DNA from 4 places in the Rhodococcus sp. 077-4 genome. Region 4 is predicted to be linked to each of the others. Evidence: riboswitches for the same ligand, from Rfam matches in the RefSeq annotation. Region 4 holds a riboswitch; each other region holds the start of a gene.

Region 1 (4,496 bases), 130 kb from region 4:
GTTCTGTTCGACGCGCGTAACGATTCGGTCCTGTTGTGCGGTATTGCCTTCGTGAGCCATGAGAAATTGACACTGCGCACGGTCGGTAGAGCTGCACTGGTGGTAGTAGCTGCCGCGGCGACATTCGGATCGGCGGTACCCGCGAATGCGGAGCCGGTGAGGTTCGACGGCACGACCACCCTCCAGATCCCGGGTGTCGTGGTTGCATGGCCCCTCACGCGCGGTGCCGCGGTGTACAACCCGATAGTCGAGCACGGTAGCGGCCACATCCATCCCGCTCCCGACGGGTACGGCTACATTTTCACCTGGACCAATCTGTCCACAGGCGCGTCCGGAACCATCACCGACGCGAGTCCGGACCGCGCTGCTGTCGCGACCGGCGCAGGTCAGGTCGTCGTGCGGGGAGAGTACCGACTCGGCGATCTCGGCCAGGTATTCACCATCCCGAGTATCGGTAGCTTCTACGTTTCGCCCTGAGTAATCGTCGGCGACCAGTAGAAGGTCGAGTCGGCAAAGGACCAGTGCCCGCCTCCATGGACGGTTCTACCGTAATGTCCTGTTCGTGAACAGATCCTGGAGCGTGCGAACCACAGTTGTCGGCTGCGCCCTCGCGGCGGCCCTCCTCGGCGCTCCAGGCGTGGCGTCGGCCCATCACCAGGAATTCACGCCGTTTCCGCACAACATTTCACTCGGGCGGGAGTTGTCCCTGCCGTGCGCCGGCGAGGTGAGTGGCGACGTCTACACTCCGCACAATCGACCAGGTATTGCGGTGGTCACGTTGACCTGGCGGACGTTTTTCAGCAGCGATTGTCCGCTGACCGTATTCGTGAACATGAACAACTTCGACGCACCGTGGGTGGACCCGTACAGCGGTGCCAAGCCGACCGGAGGCACGTGGATGGTTCACCTGAATTCGGCCGTGGTCGGTGCTGCGCCTCCGGAGAGCGGCGAGTGGACGAAGCAGATTCCGATCGACATCGGTTCCGGCAGAGCTGGTTTGACGATCACTACGGATTCCCCGCTCAACACGACGTTACCCGACCCGGCCGGTAACACGGTGCGCTTCACTGTCGCGTGATTGTGTTCGCGCTACCGGCTACTGCAAAAGCGCGTTGCCGATTCAACCTTTGGTGCGACCAGGGCGTCCGCCGAGTGTCCTCTGTTCACAACCGATATCGATCGAGGGGGATGGTGGGATGCCGCACGAAGATGTCGACGAGCCCTTACCGGCCGAGAACGACGGCCCCTTCGTCCTGACTGTCGACGGTGAATTGTTCACGGTGCGCAGACGTCCGGGCGAACCGAACACTATCGACTACACCTGGGAGTCCGGCCCGAATTCTGGGTACGGCTATTCGAGCACGCTCACCGCGGCATTTCCCAGCATTCAGGATCGCGCGAACTGCCCGTCCGTTTTCCCGCCGCTCTCGATCGACGAACATCGCGAGTCGATTCGCGACTTCCTCGGACAGATCAACCCTGATACCGGTTACATGGGTGACTGACTCGAGGCAGCCCGACTTGGCAACCGCGTCCATCCTCTCGTAGTATCGCTTTCGTAGGACCATCCAGAGCGACCGAGAGACCTGGCTCTATGACGTCGCAGCAACCCCCCGCTCGTCGGGTGAGGGTGCTACCGCCGGGAACGATGGAGGAACGCACGTGAATACCCGAGTTGCCGCAGGCTTCGTCAACGGTTCTCGCCGTCTCCATGTGGATCTGTGCCGTCTGAACGGTTCGAACTGTCCTAGCTGACATTTCGTCACTGCTCGTTCTCGACACCTCACCTCATCTGCACGCACTCCTTCCTGGGCACACGTGGCCCGGATGCGGGAGTCGTCGTGCGATCGACCAGATATCGGAGACACCCACGTGTCCACTCGCCCTGCTCTTTTGGCGGCCGGCGTCCTCGCCGCAACCGCCACGTTGCTTGCCGGTTGCGCCGGCGCTGCCACCACCTCGGCGGCCGACGCCGGCCCGCCGCAGCCTGGAGGGACGTTGCGCTACGGCTTGTCCGGCGCTCCGACCTGCTCCGATCCCGCGCAGGCCGGCACCAATCAGACGATCTACGTCACCCGCCAGGTGGTCGATTCGCTCACCGACCAGAACCCGGAGACCGGTGCCATCGAGCCGTGGTTGGCCGAGAGCTGGGACGTCAGTCCCGACGCGAAGTCGTTCACCTTCCACTTGAAGGACGGTGTGACGTTCAGTGACGGCACCGCGCTCGACGCCGCCGCGGTGAAACAGAACTTCGATGCCATCGTAAGCACCGTCGGGCCGGCGAAAGCGCCGCTCGCGGCCAGCTATCTGACCGGGTATCAGGGCACCACGGTTGTCGACCCGGTCACGTTCAGAATCGACTTCGCAGCACCCAATGCACAGTTCCTGCAGGCAAGTTCGACGGCCCAGCTCGGCATTCAAGCCCCCGCAACCTCCGCACAGTCGGCGGAATCGCGGTGCTTGGGTACCAACATCGGATCGGGACCGTTCACGTACGCGGACTACCAGCAGGATCGCTCCGTATCCTTGGCGAAGCGAACCGGATACAGCTGGGGCTCTTCGGCATTCGGCCACGACGGCGAGGCGTACCTCGACCGTATCGAGTTCACCATCGTGCCCGAGTCCGGTGTTCGTACCGGCAGCCTGTCGTCCGATCAGCTCGACGCAGTCAGCGACGCGTTGCCGCAGGACGCGCCACAGATCGAGGCAACCGGTGGCCGAATCCTGACGACGTCGAATCCAGGTGTTCCCTTCGGTATTCAGCCGAACGTCACCCGCGGCGCTCTGCAGGACCCCGCGGTGCGAACCGCTCTGGTGCCTGCGATCAACCGTCAGGAACTCGTCGACACCGTCCTGGGGCCTGATTTCAAGCCGGCCACCGGCACGCTCGCCAGCTCGACTCCCGGGTACGTCGCTCTCGCCGATGTCACCTACGACCCCGATAAATCGAAGTCTCTGCTCGATGCTGCAGGCTGGGTGCCGGGAGCAGACGGGATCCGCGAAAAGGACGGGCAGAAGCTCAGTTTCAAGGTCATGTACTCGGCGGTCTTCGCGGGCAACCAGGCAATTCTGGAACTGACCCAACAGCAGCTGCGTGCGGTGGGCGTCGACCTGCAGCTCGAACTGGTGTCGACGTCCGAGGCGACGGCGCGACAGGGAACCAAGGACTACGACTCGACCTACTACAACAGCACCCGAGCCGACGGGGACATTCTGCGCACGTCGTTTGCAGTGGACGGCCGCAACCTCAATGCTCGCCCGTCGAAATCGGAGCTCGATACTGCTCTGACAGAACAACTGTCGACGACGGACGTCGCAGCGCGAGACAAGATTCTCGACACTGCGCAGCAGCAGATCCTCGACAACGGATTGTGGATTCCCACCGTCGAACTTTCTCAGGCCGTCGGTGTCGGCTCCAAGGTTCAGGATCTGAAGTTCGAGGCATCTGCGCGGCTGCAGTTCTTCGATGCCTGGCTGAGCGGGCAGTAGGGCCATGATCCGCTACCTCGGGCAGCGAGTACTGCAGGCACTGGCAGTGCTGTGGGCTGCGTTCACCATCTCGTTCGTCGTGTTGTTCCTGCTGCCCTCGGACCCGGTCAGTCTTGCCGTTGACTCGGCGGGCTCGGGCACTCCGGTGGACGCTGCGGCCGTCGCCGAACTGCAGGCCCGCTACGGCCTCGATCAGCCGGTGTGGGTGCAGTACTGGCATTCGCTGGTCGGTGCGGTGCAGGGCGATTTCGGATTGTCCATCGCCACCGGCCAACCCGTGACGACGGCAATCCTCGATGCCGTGCCCAGCACCCTCGGTCTGGCCGGGTCGGCATTGGTGCTTGCCGTCGTGTTCGGGACGGCGCTGGCCTACGCCGCGACATACACACAGACGGCGTGGCTGAAGAACCTGCTGTTCGCGCTCCCGCCGCTCGGGGTGGCGGTGCCGACCTTCTGGGTAGGTCTGCTTCTGTTGCAACTGTTTTCGTTCCGCCTGCGTTGGTTCCCGGCATTCGGAGACGCGGGCGTCGCGTCGCTGGTCCTGCCGGCCGTGACGTTGGCCCTGCCGACCGGTGCAGTCATAGCCCAAGTGCTCGCTACCAGCATGACGACGACGTGGAAGCAGCCCTTCGTCGATGTTGCTCGCGCCAAGGGCGTGTCACGTCTCCGCGTGCAGACGCGACACGTTCTGCGCCTGTCGTCCATCCCGGCCTTCACTATCGCCGGAGTACTGGTCGGCACGCTGCTGGCCGGTTCGGTCGTCGTCGAGACGGTCTTCTCGCGCGCCGGGGTGGGGCGGCTCACCCAGACGTCGGTGCTGGCTCAGGACATTCCGGTGGTGCAGGGCATCGTCGTTCTCACTTCGCTCGTCTTCGTCCTGGTCAACCTCGCTGTCGATCTGCTGTATCCGCTGATCGATCCGCGCATCGTGCGTGAGTACAAGCCCGCGAAGGCAAGCGCAGAACCGGAGAAAGCTCATGTCTGACACACTGATTCGTGAACCAGCG
Region 2 (4,496 bases), 120 kb from region 4:
CAAGCCCTCGGCGACGTTCTGCTCGTTCCAATCAACGAGCAGTTGCTCCTGGTTGGTTCCCGAACCCACGCCGATCTTCTTGCCTGCCACGTCCTTGCGTCCGTCGACCTTCCATCCGGAGTCTTTCTTGGCCTCGAATGCCAGGTTGTCCAGTCGATAGGTGGCGAAGTCGTACTTGTCCTTGCGCTCCTCGGTGACCGTCACGTTGGAGATGAACACGTCGCTCTCACCGGAGTCGATCTTGACGAAATTCTGCGACCAATCCGCATTCTGGCGTTCGTACTTCAAACCGAGGGTGTCGGCGACGAGCCATCCGAGGTCGATTTCGGAGCCGATGGGAGTCGTGTCGTCGGTGGCGTAGAAGCCGAGCGGCGGCGTTGCTCCGGACGAGCCGGTTCCGACCAGCACTCCCCGATCACGCACTGCCTGAGGGAGTTTCGCGGCGATCTCGTCGACCTTGTCCACGTGGATGCGGCCTGCTTGCTCGGGAGAGAGGTCGTAGGTGGTGCCGTCCGAGGCGGTGATGGTCTCCTGCGCTGCAGGCTCGCTGCAGGCGGTGACACCGAGTGCAAGTGCGAGGAGCGCCGAGGCGACCACAGTGAGACGTCGGGTGGATCTGATTGCGGACATGGGTCTTCCTCGAATTGTCGGAGATGAAGGTGTGTATGCGATCTAGAGGACGTGCGCGAGAAACGCTCTGGTGCGCGCCTCGGTGGGACTGTCCAGCAGCGCCGCAGGTGGTCCCTGTTCGACGATCAGGCCGTCGTCCATGAACACCACCGTGTCGGCGATCTCGCGAGCGAAGCCGACCTCGTGCGTGACGATCACGAGCGTGGCTCCGTCTCGGGCGAGTCCTCGAATGACCTCGAGGACCTCTCCGACCAGCTCTGGATCGAGCGCGGAAGTGGGCTCGTCGAACAGAATTACTTTGGGACGCAATGCCAGTGCGCGCGCAATGGCTACACGTTGCTGTTGCCCGCCGGAAAGACGTCGGGGGTAATCGTGTGCTTTCGCTCCGACGCCGACGCGCTCGAGCAACGCCAGAGCCTCGGGTTCGACGTCCGAGCGCTTGCGCTTCTGCGCGGAAATCGGCGCCTCGATGACGTTTTCCAGCACCGTCAGATGCGGAAAGAGGTTGAAGTTCTGGAACACGAACCCGATCTGCGAACGCTGACGCAGGATCTCGCGGTTGCTCAGCTCGTGCAGCTTGGCACCCTTGCGCTTGTAGCCCACCAGCTCGCCATCGACCCGAACGGTGCCCTGGTCCACCTTCTCCAGGTGGTTGAGGGCGCGCAACAAAGTCGACTTGCCGGATCCGGACGGACCGATGATGACGGTGACCTCGCCGGGGCGGACGGTCAGGTCCACTCCTTTGAGGACTTCGAGGGGACCGTAGGACTTGTGCACGCCGCGTACCTCGACGGCGTACTGGGTCTCGGACGTGGGAGTGGTGGCGTCGAGGGTGGTCATCGTGTCGCTCCTCGCGGGGCGAGGGTGATCTCGGCCAGTTTCTGACGCAACTTCTGGATAGGGGTGAGCTCGATGTTGCGGACAGCGCCCTTGGCGTAGTGCCGCTCGACGTAGTACTGCAAGACGGAGAGAATCGAGGTGAGGATGATGTACCAGACCGTGGCGACCATCAGGAGCGGCACCACTCGTCCGCTACGCCCGTACACCACCTGCACCTGGTAGAACAGTTCGGCGATGGCCACGACAGAGACTATCGATGTGCCCTTGAACAAGCTGATCACCTCATTGGCGGCGTTCGGCAGAATTCCCCGCATCGCTTGGGGCAGAACGATTTTGAAGAATTCACGACGCTTCGGAATTCCAAGGGCCGCAGACGCTTCCAGCTGTCCCTGGTCCACCGAGATGATCCCACCCCGGACGATCTCCGCCGAGTAGGCTGCCTGGTGCAGAGCAAGTCCGATGATTGCGGCTGTGGAGCCGCTGATGACGTTGTTGACACTGAACTCGAAGAAGCTGGCTCCGAACGGGATTCCCAGCGACAGCGTCTGATACAGATAGGCGATGTTGAACCAGAACAGCAATTGCACGATCAACGGGATGGAGCGGAACGCCCAGATGTAGAACCAGGAGATCACCTGCAGCACTGGGTTGTTGGACAGGCGGGCCACCGCGAGTGCGATTCCCAGCGCAAACCCGATCAGGGTGCCCCAGAACGTGAGCTGGATCGTCAGCCACAGCGCGGACAGGATGGACGGTGCCGCGAAGTAGTCGGCGAACGTGCCCCAATCCCAGCCCGGGTTGGTGGCGAAACCATGCAGGAACTGCGCGGCCACAACGAGAGTGGCGATGCTGATCACCCAACGCCAGGGATGCCACTTCCGTGCGACGACGAGTTGCTCGTCGGGGATGTCGACGAGTTCGTCGACCGCAGGTATGTCGGGTCGGGCCTGAAGTTGAGTCACCGGAGCCGCCGGGACGGATGGGCAGCGATCATCGCTGTGGTGCCTTTCGAAAGAGTGGACTGTGAGTACGCGAATCGGTCAGACGGGCGTACTGATACAGAAGTTCATCTCTGGTGCCTCCATCGGCCCTGGCGGTAGCACCCACACCTTCGATGAAGAAGGGGGTTGCTGCGACGTCATCGAGCCAAGGTCTCTCGGTCGCTCTGGATGGTGTCAGAAATGTATAGACGTGGACATTGAAAAGTCAAGTGCACGTTGGCCTTCGAGTTTCTATCACGTCGAGCGAAATGGTTGCGCGCTGTAAATTGCTGTGACGCATCGCCTCCGAATCACGATGATCCGAATCATTGCCGAATCGGTCGCGTCTCGCGATCATCGAACGAGTCCACAACCGATCGAGGGAACGGGGCAGCGATGTCGAGGAACAGCGCGATTGCCATGATCGAGCGCGGGATTTCGCCTGCCATCGAGTCATGGGACTGGCAGACCGACGCGGTGTGCCGCGGGCAGGACTCGGAAATCTTCTTTTCCCCGACCGGCGAGGGACGCTCCGCCCGTCGTGAACGTGAGGAGCGCGCCAAGCAGGTGTGCGCCGGCTGCGGTGTCGTCGACGCGTGCCGACGTTTCGCGCTGGCAGCCAACGAACCGTTCGGAGTGTGGGGCGGCACCACCGCTCGCGAGCGGCAGGTACTGCGAACCGACTCCCGACGCGCCGAGGAGCGCCGGGCGAGTTAGCTCCAGTCCACGAGTCGACGGTCGGCAGATGGTTCACAATGGTGAGGTGAGCGAAACCGAGAAGCCTCAGCAGTGGACGTACCTGATGGACATGGACGGCGTTCTGGTCCACGAGGATCATCTGATACCCGGTGCCGACACGTTTCTCGCTGAGCTGCAGGCCAACGAGATTCCGTTCATCGTGTTGACCAACAATTCGATTCGTACCCCACGTGACCTGCGGGCACGCCTGGCGTTCACCGGTCTGGACATTCCGGAGAAGTCGATCTGGACCTCGGCCCTGGCCACCGCGACGTTCCTGGGCAATCAGCGGCCCGGTGGCAGTGCGTATGTCGTCGGCGAGTCGGGTCTGACCACCGCACTGCACGACATCGGCTACACCCTTACCGACTCCAGCCCCGACTATGTGGTGCTCGGCGAAACCCGGACGTACTCGTTCGAGGCCATCACCACTGCCATTCGCCTGGTCGAGAAGGGTTCGCGCTTCATCGCCACCAACCCCGACGCGACCGGTCCGTCGCGTGAGGGCTCGCTGCCGGCCACGGGTTCGGTTGCTGCCCTGATCACCAAGGCCACCGGCAAGGAGCCGTACTACGTGGGCAAGCCCAACGCGTTGATGATGCGTTCGGCGCTGCGTGCGATCGGCGGGCACTCGGAGAACACACTCATGATCGGCGACCGAATGGACACCGATGTGCTGTCCGGCCTCGAAGCCGGGTTGCAGACCATCCTCGTTCTCACCGGCATTTCGACGATCCAATCCGTCGAGCAGTATCCGTACCGGCCGACGAAGGTCCTCGATTCCGTCGCGGACCTGGTGGGCCGCACACAGAACCCGTTCTGATGAAGCTCGAATTCGTACTCTCCCGGCAGGATCACCACGTAGTCGGGCTGGGAGTGCAGCAGACCTTCACCGATATCGCCGACGCGGTGGCCGCGGTGCGGGAGGGCCGAAACGTCGTCGGCGCACTGCCTTTCGATATATCCGACGCCACCGCCCTTATCGAACCGCAGGAGTTCTATCGCCTCGATGGGCCGTGGGCAACCGTGGACGCTCTACCGTCGCTACCGTCGATCACCGTCACCCGGCAGGTTCCCGATCCGGACGTGCACGTGCAGCGGGTGCGAGATGTCGTCGCGCAGTTGAAAGCCGGTGTGGCCGAGAAGATCGTGCTCGCTCGGGCCATCGAGATCTCCGCGGATACACCCATCGAGCCTGCCTCGATGCTGAGCTCGTTGGTCACACGAGATCCGTTGGGCAACGGCTTTCTGGCCGATCTGTCACCCGCGGGCAAGACGGGCAGACATATCGTCGGTGCGAGTCCGGAG
Region 3 (4,496 bases), on a different contig from region 4:
AGACATGGTCAAGCCGGGTGCCGCTGTGCTCGATGTCGGGGTGACTCGCACCGAGGACGGACTCCGCGGCGACGTTGCCGACGGCGTCGCCGAGGTGGCCGGTTTCCTCTCGCCCAACCCCGGGGGCGTCGGACCGCTGACGCGAGCATTCTTGCTCACCAACGTGGTCGAGCGCGCCGAGCGCGTCGCCGCCGAGAGCTGAGCGGACTCGACGTGAACGCCGCAGAGGATGCGCGGGGCGAGCCCGAACCGGGATTTCGCGCAGCAGTGGCGCGTAACCTGCCGATCGTCGCGGTGTCCGTCGTCGTCCTTGCCGCGCTCGTCCTGGTGCTGGCCGATCGCTGGCGGCGCGGCGCGTTCATCTTCGGATGCGCGGCGCTGCTGGCGGCACTGCTGAGACTGTGCCTCCCCGAATCACGAGTCGGCACACTGCAAGTGCGCAGTCGCGTGTTCGACGTGCTGGCGCTGGGCTGCGTCGGTGGAGCGATAGTTTTTCTGTCGCTGTCGATCGATCCGCTGGGAACCGACTGACCTCGAGCAACAGAGCCCGGTCCGAACAGATGCCGTGTCAGCGCCGTCCGAGGCGGGCAAGCTCCATCGTCTCGGCCAGCAGTTTCGCCACCGAATCGGCCTCGGTGAGAAAGCCGTCGTGTCCGTCACGCGACTGGATCACTTCGAGTCCGCGGCACTGAGGGAGTTCGCGAGCGATCTCTTTCTGCAGTCGAAGCGGATACAGGCGGTCGGAATCGACACCGCCGACGATGGTCGGAACCGTGGCGGTCGCAAGTGCTTCGGCTACCCCGCCGCGCCCACGGCCGACATCGTGACGGTTCATGGCCTCGCTGAGAAGAACATACGTGGCCGCATCGAATCGATTGACCAGCTTCGCGGCCTGATGCTCGAGGTAGCTCTGTGCGGAGTATCTGCCACCCGCCCATGGATCCTCGTCGTTCTGCGGTGAGTTACCGAACCGAATGTCGAGTTCACTTTCGGTCCGGTACGTCAGATGCGCGATGCGGCGCGCAATGCCGAGTCCGGCCGAAGGCGAAGTGCCGGTGCCGTGGTAGTTGCCGCCGAGCCAGCCTGGATCGGCCTTGATCGCCGCGATTTGCGTTGTCTGGGTGCCGATCTGGTCGGCTGTCGCCCTCGCACCGACCGCAAGGATCAAAGCGGCCGCCACTCGATCGGGGTAGCCGACGATCCATTCGAGGGTGCGCATTCCGCCCATCGAGCCACCGACGACTGCCGCGAACCGCTCGATGCCCAATGCGTCGGCAACGGCAACTTCGGCAGCGACCTGATCTCGGATCGAGATGTCCGGGAAGCGAGATCCGTAGGGGGTGCCGTCGGGCGAGACACTGCTCGGGCCGGTGGTGCCACCGCAGCCGCCGAGCACGTTGGTCGCCACGACGCACCACTCGTCGGTGTCGATGGGGCGACCGGGCCCGACCATGCCGTTCCACCAACCGGGCAGAGCATGATCGGCATCCGGCGGACCGGACACATGTGAGTCCCCGGTCAGGGCATGCTCGACGAGAACGACGTTGCTGCGGTCGGTGGCAAGTTCGCCCCACCGCTGCACCGCCACCGTGACCTGGGAAATCCGAGAGCCGTTTTCGAGATCGAGAGCACCGATGTCGATGAAGCCCAACCGCCCGTCCGGAGGCGGAAGAACCGCCTCCGGACGAACGCCTGCGTCGCAGCTGTGACTCAAGACGCCGCCGCGCTGAAGCCGACCTCGAGATCGGCGATGATGTCGTCGATCCCTTCGATACCCACGGCCAAGCGAACCAGGCCGGGGGTCACGCCCGATGCCAACTGCTCCTCCGGAGTCAGCTGGGAATGCGTGGTGGACGCGGGGTGGATGACGAGTGAACGCACGTCTCCGATGTTAGCGACGTGGCTGTGCAGCGTGAGTGCGTTGACGAACTTCTTGCCGGCATCGACACCACCCTGCAACTCGAACGCGATGATTGCGCCCTGACCCTTCGGCAACAATTCCTGCCCGCGCTGGTACCACGGGGACGATTCGAGTCCCGCGTAGTTGATCGAGACGACGTCGTCTCGACCGGCGAGGAAGGCGGCGACCTTCTGTGCGTTCGACACGTGCCGCTCGATCCGCAGGCTCAACGTCTCGAGACCCTGGCTGATGAGGAAGGCGTTGAATGGGGAGACCGCTGCGCCGATGTCACGCAAGAGCTGCACGCGTGCCTTCAGTGCGAACGCGGGTGCACCGAGATCGGCGAAGACGACGCCGTGGTAACTCGGGTCTGCGGTGGTGAAGTTGGGGTGACGGCCCTGCGTCCAGTCGAACGTGCCACCGTCGACGATGACGCCGGCGATGGCCGTTCCGTGTCCACCGAGATACTTCGTCGCCGAGTGCACCACGATGTCGGCACCGTGCTTCAACGGCTGAAGCAGGTACGGCGTTGCCACGGTGTTGTCCACGATCAACGGAATGCCGTTCTCGTGTGCCACCGCCGAGATGCCCGGGATATCGAGAATGTCGTTCTTCGGATTGGAGATCGACTCGCCGTAGAACGCCTTGGTCGACGGCGTGATCGCTGCGCGCCACTGCTCGAGGTCATCGGGATCGTCGACGAACGAGACGGTGATGCCCAGCTTGGGGAGCGTGTAGTGGAACAGGTTGTACGTACCGCCGTAGAGCCGCGGGCTCGAGACGATGTGATCGCCTGCCTCCGCGAGGTTGAGAATCGCGAACGTCTCGGCGGCCTGACCGGACGACACCAGCAGAGCTGCGACGCCACCTTCGAGGGCAGCGATGCGCTGCTCGACCACGTCCTGCGTGGGGTTGATGATGCGGGTGTAGATGTTGCCCGGCTCCGCGAGTCCGAACAGTGCGGCGGCGTGGTCGGTGTTGTCGAACGTGTACGAGGTGGTCTGGTAGATCGGCAACGCACGAGCCTTGGTGACACCGTCCGGGGTCTGGCCCGAGTGGATCTGCTTGGTCTCGAAGCTCCAGTCGGCGGCGGGATCGGTGAACGGATCCTGGGTGGGTGCTCCGGTGGCGTCGACGACGTCAGGGGTGGAATCGGTCATGGCTGGTGATACTCCGTTTTCTGAGACGAGTCTGTCTGAGACGAATCGAATGTCGAATGAAGCTCGAGAAGTCGAGCGCTACGGGGCGTATCGGTACAGCAACACATGAGAGAACCTCCTGACAGGCTTCGGCCCCTGGGGACCGAAGGTTCAGTGGGTCCGCTTCCTGCGGACCCGCGCTTGTCGATCCGGCACTCGCGTGCCGGATCGGCCTGGTCGTTCACCCGGGGCACCCCACCGCGGTTGGAGGGTTGCCGGCCAGCAAGCCGGGGCTCGATGCTGGCACTCATGACCTGGCGAAGATCTTAGCGGGTGACGGCACTCCACCGGAACAAGGGCACACGCTCGGAGTTCGGGGCAGCTCGAGCAGATGCTCGGGTGAGGACAATCACCGTGCCGCGACTCGAAAAGAAGTTGCCAGGGGGAAGACAATGATTCGGTCGGCTGTTCTTCTACTCGGTCGGTCTCTGCTGAATCGATTCGCCGAGCCGCCGTTCTCCTTGTTCACATCCCCGATCCACACGAAAGTTGTTCCGCTGTGACTGTCACCGATTCCGCTCTTTCCCGTGTCAGCGCTGTGCGCGGCAAGGTGTCGAGTGGTCTGAGTGTCAGTCATCGACCGCACTCGACCCGCCGCAAGCTCGCGATGCTGGCCCTGTCGATCGGCGGCTTCGGGATCGGCACCACGGAATTCGCGTCGATGGGTCTGTTGCCGGACATCGCGACGACGATGGGGATCTCCGAGCCCTCGGCCGGCCACATGATCTCCGCATACGCGCTCGGTGTCGTCGTCGGCGCGCCGACCATCGCGGCCCTGGCCGCCCGCGTTCCCCGCAGAATGCTGCTGCTGGCGCTGATGGTGGCCTTCACCCTCGGAAACCTCGGCACCGTGTTCGCGCCCAGTTTCAACGAGCTGGTGGCCTCTCGATTCGTGGCAGGGCTGCCGCACGGCGCGTACTTCGGTGTGGCTGCTCTGGTGGCCGCCCACCTGGCCGAGCCGGGCAAGCGAGCCAAAGCCGTCGCGATGGTCATGATGGGACTTTCGGTGGCCAACGTCGTCGGCGTCCCGGTGGCAACCTGGATCGGCCAGGCGCTGGGCTGGCGCAGCGCCTTCACGCTCGTCGCAGTCATCGGGGCACTGACCGTCACCGCGCTCGTTTTGTGGATGCCGCGTCTCGACGCGATGCCGACCACCAGTCCGATCACCGAGCTGGGTGCGCTGCGCCGGGGCCAGGTGTGGATGACCCTGTTCGTGGGCATCGTCGGATTCGGCGGCATGTTCGCGGTGTACACCTACATCGCATCGACGCTGACCGACGTTGCCGGTCTTGCCCGCGCATTCGTTCCTGTCGCCCTGATGATCTACGGACTCGGAATGGTCGCCGGAAACTACGCGGGCGGCTGGCTCGCCGATCGATACCAGCTCAAGGGCACCT
Region 4 (4,496 bases):
GGTGGCACGCGGCGGCGTCTCTGCCGGCCACGGATGATCGGCCTTGCCGACCTTCTGGGCCGGCGAGCCGGACCACATCTGACCGGCCTTCACCCGTCCGACGACGGCAGAGCCTGCGGTGACGACGGCGTTCTTGCCGACCTTGGTGCCGGGCAACAACGTCGAGCGTGCGCCGACGGTGGCACCGGCACCGATCTCGACGCCGCCGATGTAGACGAGGTCGCCGTCGATCCAATGCCCGGACAGGTCGACCTCGGGTTCGATGGAACAGCCGTCACCCATCTCGAGCATGCCGGTGACCGGCGGCAGGGTGTGCAGGTCGACGCCTTTGCCGATCTTGGCACCCAGTGCGCGCGCGTAGTAGACCATCCACGGTGCGCCCGAGAGGTTCGAGGCGCCACTGGCATCGGTCAATCTCGTTGCTGCCCACAGTCTTATGTGCATGCTGCCGCCGCGTTTGTACGCCCCGGGCTTCAGACCTGCCAACAGGATGCGTGAGCCGACCACCGAGATCGCCATGCGGCCGACCGGAGTGATGAAGAGAAGGAAGGCGACGAGAATCCACCACCACGACAGCGTCGGAGCCCACGACACGTCGCCGAACCACGACATGACGTTGAACAGCAGCCCGAGCCAGGTGACCCACTGCAATCCGGTGAGGGTGGTCAACGGAATCGTCGCCAGGATCTGCGCCCACTGCGCGGAGCGTGACGTCGGGGCGACCTCACGCGGAACGGCCTCGACGACGGGCTTCAGATCGTCGAGATACTGCGCCAGTGACCCCAGCCGCGGGTGGTCGTAGAGCTGCGCGACGGTGATCTCGGGGAACCGCTCGCGCAACGCCGTCACCAATTGCGCGGCCGACAGTGAACCGCCGCCGTTGGCGAAGAAATCGGCGTTCTCGTCCGAGACCTGCGCGCCGAGGATGTTGGTCCACAGTTCGGCCACCCACCCCGCCGTGCCACCGAGCGAGGACGCTCCCGACATGCCGGGCAGGGGCCACGGCAATGCATTGCGATCGACCTTGCCCGAGGTGCGCGTCGGCATCTCGTCCACGAGAGCGAGCCTCGGCACCAGTGCCGCGGGCAACTGCTCGGCCAGCAACTCGCGCGCCGCCTCGAGATCGAAATTCGGGTTGGTGCTGGCGAGATACCCGACGAGCACCGAGTTTCCGGCCGCTGTCTTGCGGATGGCTGCCGCCGCACCACCGACACCCGGAAGTGCTTGCAGCGCATTGTCTATCTCGCCGAGCTCGATGCGGCGACCGCCGAGTTTTACCTGATCGTCGGCACGGCCCTGAAACAGCAGGCCTTCGAGCTCGAGTTTGACCAGATCGCCACTGCGATACGCCCGCTCCCAGCCGAGAGAGGCCATGGGCGCGTACTTTTCGGCGTCCTTGGCCGGATCGAGATACCGCGCGAGTCCGACGCCGCCGATGACCAATTCACCGACCTCGCCGATCTGAACCGGAGTGCCGGAGCCGTCGACCACGGCAAGGTCCCACCCGTCGAGGGGGAGACCGATGCGGACCGGTCCCTTGCCGTCCATGATCGCCGCGCACGCGACGACCGTCGCCTCGGTGGGGCCGTACGTGTTCCAGACCTCACGGCCCTCGACGGCCAATCGCTCGGCCAGTTCCGGCGGGCAGGCTTCGCCGCCGAAAATTAACAGCCGCACCGCTTCCAGAGCGACCGCGGGCCACAGCGACGCCAGCGTCGGCACCGTCGAGACCACACTGATGTCCCGCGAGACGAGCCATGGACCCAGGTCGAAACCGGACCGCACCAACGACCGCGGAGCGGGTACGAGACACGCACCGTGGCGCCACGCCAGCCACATCTCCTCGCACGACGCGTCGAACGCCACCGATAGGCCGGCGAGCACACGGTCACCCGGTCCGAGGGGATCCTTCTGCAGGAACATGCGCGCCTCGGCGTCGACGAACGCCGCCGCGTTGCGATGACTCACGGCGACGCCCTTGGGGGTGCCGGTGGAGCCCGAGGTGAAGATGACCCACGCGTCGTCCTCGGGGGTTGGCGGTTCGGCGTCGTACCGAGGAACTTCCTGTTTGGGAGCTGTACCGGCCGCGATTCCGCCCGCAGTGACGATGGCCGTCACCTTGGCCTCGCCGAAGACCAACTCGGCCCGCTCTTCCGGATCGTCGGCGTCCACCGGTACGTACGCAGCTCCGACGTTCAGGATGGACAGGATGGCGACGTAGAGCGAGAAGGAACCCGACGGCATGCGGATGCCGACGCGATCGCCGCGCCGGACACCGGCATTGGCGAGCCACTGAGCACCCTCGGCGATGTCGTCCAACAATTCCGAGTAACTGACCGAGACGGTGCCGTCATCGATCGCGGGAGCGTCGGGAAAGCTGTGGGCAGTCGCGCGCAGAACGTCGATCAGCGTCCGCGGGGGTGGGGCGAGAGACGAGCGAAGGTACGGTGCGGGCGCTGCCGTGACCTCGGGATCTCGGGTTGCGGAATGGCTATCGGATTCGTGCACAGACAACCGGGTGTCCTTCGTGTTCGTGGGGCGGTGGAGCGCATCTGGAACCGTGGCAGGGGAGCCGCAGCGTCGTTGGTTATCTCATGTTCGGTTGGCCGGAAGGTGAACGGACGCGCCTTCCCATCGCGGGAATCTTACTGGTGTCGAGGAGCAAGTCTCGGCTTGACAAACCCACAGAGAGTTTGCGAGTGTCTTCTCCACGGTCACGAGTACCAGCATCAAGCCCCGGCTAGCTGGTCGGCAACCCTCCTCCGCGGTGGGGTGCTCCGGGTGACGACCAGGCTGTTGCCGGAGAACCGGTGCGGCAAGCGCGGACTCGTTCACGAATTCCTTCGGTTGCGGGTCCCTCGAACGTGAGGGCTTGATCTGTCATGACATCTGTACTTTCCCGCCCCTGTGCTCCTTTTGCCCCTGTTTCGGGCACGGATCTCCAGGTACCGCTGGTGCAGGGCGGCACGTGCACCTACGCCAACTTCGACTACGCCGCGAGCGCGCCGGCTCTGGTTGCGGTGACCGACCGGATCGCGGAGCTGCTGCCGTTCTACTCGAGCGTGCATCGCGGTGCCGGCTACGCCTCGCGGGTCTCGACGGCGGCGTACGAGAAGGCTCGCGTGACCGTGGCCGATTTCGTTGGTGCACAAGTAGATTCGGTGGTGGTGTTCACTCGCAACACCACCGACTCGCTCAACCTGCTCGCCGCCTGCGTGCCGGGCGAGACCGTCGTGCTCGATATCGAACATCACGCGAATCTGCTCCCGTGGCGTGATCGACGAGTGGTGGTGGCTGCGTCGACCCTGGCCGAAACCATCACTCGGCTCGACGCGGAGCTTGCCGCGAAACCCGCTGCGCTACTGGCGATCACGGGTGCATCGAACGTCACCGGCGAGGTCCTGCCCATCGCCGAACTCGCAGCGCTTGCGCATCGACACGGCGCGCGCATCGCGGTGGACGGTGCGCAACTGGTGCCGCACCGCCGGGTCGACATCGACGCACTCGGTGTGGACTACCTCGCGTTCTCCGGCCACAAGCTGTACGCCCCGTTCGGCGCGGGAGTGCTTGTGGGAAAGCGTGATTGGCTCGACCTCGGTGAGCCGCACCTGGCCGGCGGCGGCGCGGTGCGCAGCGTGAGCATCGACCACACCGACTGGGCTCCGGCACCGCAGCGGCACGAGGCGGGTACACCCAACGTGCTCGGGGTCGCCGCACTCGCCGCAGCCTGCGAGGCCATCGCGGGCTTCGACGACGACGAACTACAAGCCCACGAGCGCGAACTGTCTGCTCGATTGCGCGACGGACTGGCGGCCCTGGACGGCGTCGAGCAGTTGCAGGTGTGGGCCGACGCCCCCGACAGTGTCGGCATCGTCACCTTCACCGTCGCCGGACGCGACCCCGGTGAGGTCGCCGCGTACCTCTCGGCCGAACACGGAATCGGTGTGCGTGACGGAAAGTTCTGCGCACATCCGCTGCTGGGCAGGCTGGGGCATACGGCCGGCGCGGTTCGCGCCAGCATCGGACTCGGCAGCTCCTCGGCCGATGTGGACCGGCTCGTCGATGCCCTCGCCGGCCTGGTCGAAGCGGGGCCGAACTGGCACTACGCAGAGGATGCGGGCTGGTGGAATCCGGTGCCCGACCCGCGACCGTTCCCCGAGCTGGTGGATGGGGCCGCCGGGGTTGGATCCCCGTGCACCTCCGCAGACAGTTAGCATGGCGACATGACCGTGAGTGTCGTGTGGACGGGTAACCGCCACTGGTGCAACAGATACGTGGATCTGTGCCGCACTGCGTCCGGGTCGTGTTCGAGTTCGGCTCCACTCCGACCGAATGCGTTCACCGACTTCTAGAACCAGGACCACTCATGTCGCACAACTTCACCCGCGTTGCCGTCGAATTCGACAGCGTCTGGACCGAACTGACCGTCGCAGCGGATGTGAACATCATCCGAATCCAGGCCTCCGACCTGCGAGAAGCTCAGCAGCAACGGGCTC

Evidence for each region. Region 4 has a riboswitch for S-adenosylmethionine ahead of ACNEOT_RS05750 (aminotransferase class V-fold PLP-dependent enzyme). Riboswitches for the same ligand answer to the same signal wherever they lie in the genome.
Region 1: linked by a shared signal. The riboswitch ahead of ACNEOT_RS06435 (ABC transporter substrate-binding protein) and the one ahead of ACNEOT_RS05750 (aminotransferase class V-fold PLP-dependent enzyme) in region 4 are both predicted to bind S-adenosylmethionine.
Region 2: linked by a shared signal. The riboswitch ahead of ACNEOT_RS06380 (amino acid ABC transporter permease) and the one ahead of ACNEOT_RS05750 (aminotransferase class V-fold PLP-dependent enzyme) in region 4 are both predicted to bind S-adenosylmethionine.
Region 3: linked by a shared signal. The riboswitch ahead of ACNEOT_RS11615 (bifunctional o-acetylhomoserine/o-acetylserine sulfhydrylase) and the one ahead of ACNEOT_RS05750 (aminotransferase class V-fold PLP-dependent enzyme) in region 4 are both predicted to bind S-adenosylmethionine.

What each region holds. Positions count from the first base shown of each region.
Region 1 is NZ_JAJPWC010000001.1:1,314,323-1,318,818, forward strand. Features, by position in the region: gene ACNEOT_RS06420 (hypothetical protein) at 1-477, shown strand, start outside; gene ACNEOT_RS06425 (hypothetical protein) at 563-1,078, shown strand; gene ACNEOT_RS06430 (hypothetical protein) at 1,197-1,505, shown strand; SAM riboswitch class I at 1,562-1,655, shown strand; gene ACNEOT_RS06435 (ABC transporter substrate-binding protein) at 1,828-3,489, shown strand; gene ACNEOT_RS06440 (ABC transporter permease) at 3,494-4,474, shown strand; gene ACNEOT_RS06445 (ABC transporter permease) at 4,467-4,496, shown strand, end outside.
Region 2 is NZ_JAJPWC010000001.1:1,303,936-1,308,431, reverse strand. Features, by position in the region: gene ACNEOT_RS06390 (ABC transporter substrate-binding protein) at 1-630, opposite strand, end outside; gene ACNEOT_RS06385 (amino acid ABC transporter ATP-binding protein) at 673-1,470, opposite strand; gene ACNEOT_RS06380 (amino acid ABC transporter permease) at 1,467-2,327, opposite strand; SAM riboswitch class I at 2,549-2,646, opposite strand; gene ACNEOT_RS06375 (WhiB family transcriptional regulator) at 2,847-3,167, shown strand; gene ACNEOT_RS06370 (HAD-IIA family hydrolase) at 3,196-4,011, shown strand; gene ACNEOT_RS06365 (isochorismate synthase) at 4,011-4,496, shown strand, end outside.
Region 3 is NZ_JAJPWC010000002.1:508,036-512,531, forward strand. Features, by position in the region: gene ACNEOT_RS11600 (bifunctional methylenetetrahydrofolate dehydrogenase/methenyltetrahydrofolate cyclohydrolase) at 1-202, shown strand, start outside; gene ACNEOT_RS11605 (DUF3017 domain-containing protein) at 214-531, shown strand; gene metX (homoserine O-acetyltransferase MetX) at 569-1,714, opposite strand; gene ACNEOT_RS11615 (bifunctional o-acetylhomoserine/o-acetylserine sulfhydrylase) at 1,711-3,060, opposite strand; SAM riboswitch class IV at 3,232-3,354, opposite strand; gene ACNEOT_RS11620 (MFS transporter) at 3,707-4,496, shown strand, end outside.
Region 4 is NZ_JAJPWC010000001.1:1,183,943-1,188,438, forward strand. Features, by position in the region: gene ACNEOT_RS05745 (Pls/PosA family non-ribosomal peptide synthetase) at 1-2,508, opposite strand, end outside; SAM riboswitch class IV at 2,713-2,828, shown strand; gene ACNEOT_RS05750 (aminotransferase class V-fold PLP-dependent enzyme) at 2,883-4,214, shown strand; gene ACNEOT_RS05755 (hypothetical protein) at 4,367-4,496, shown strand, end outside.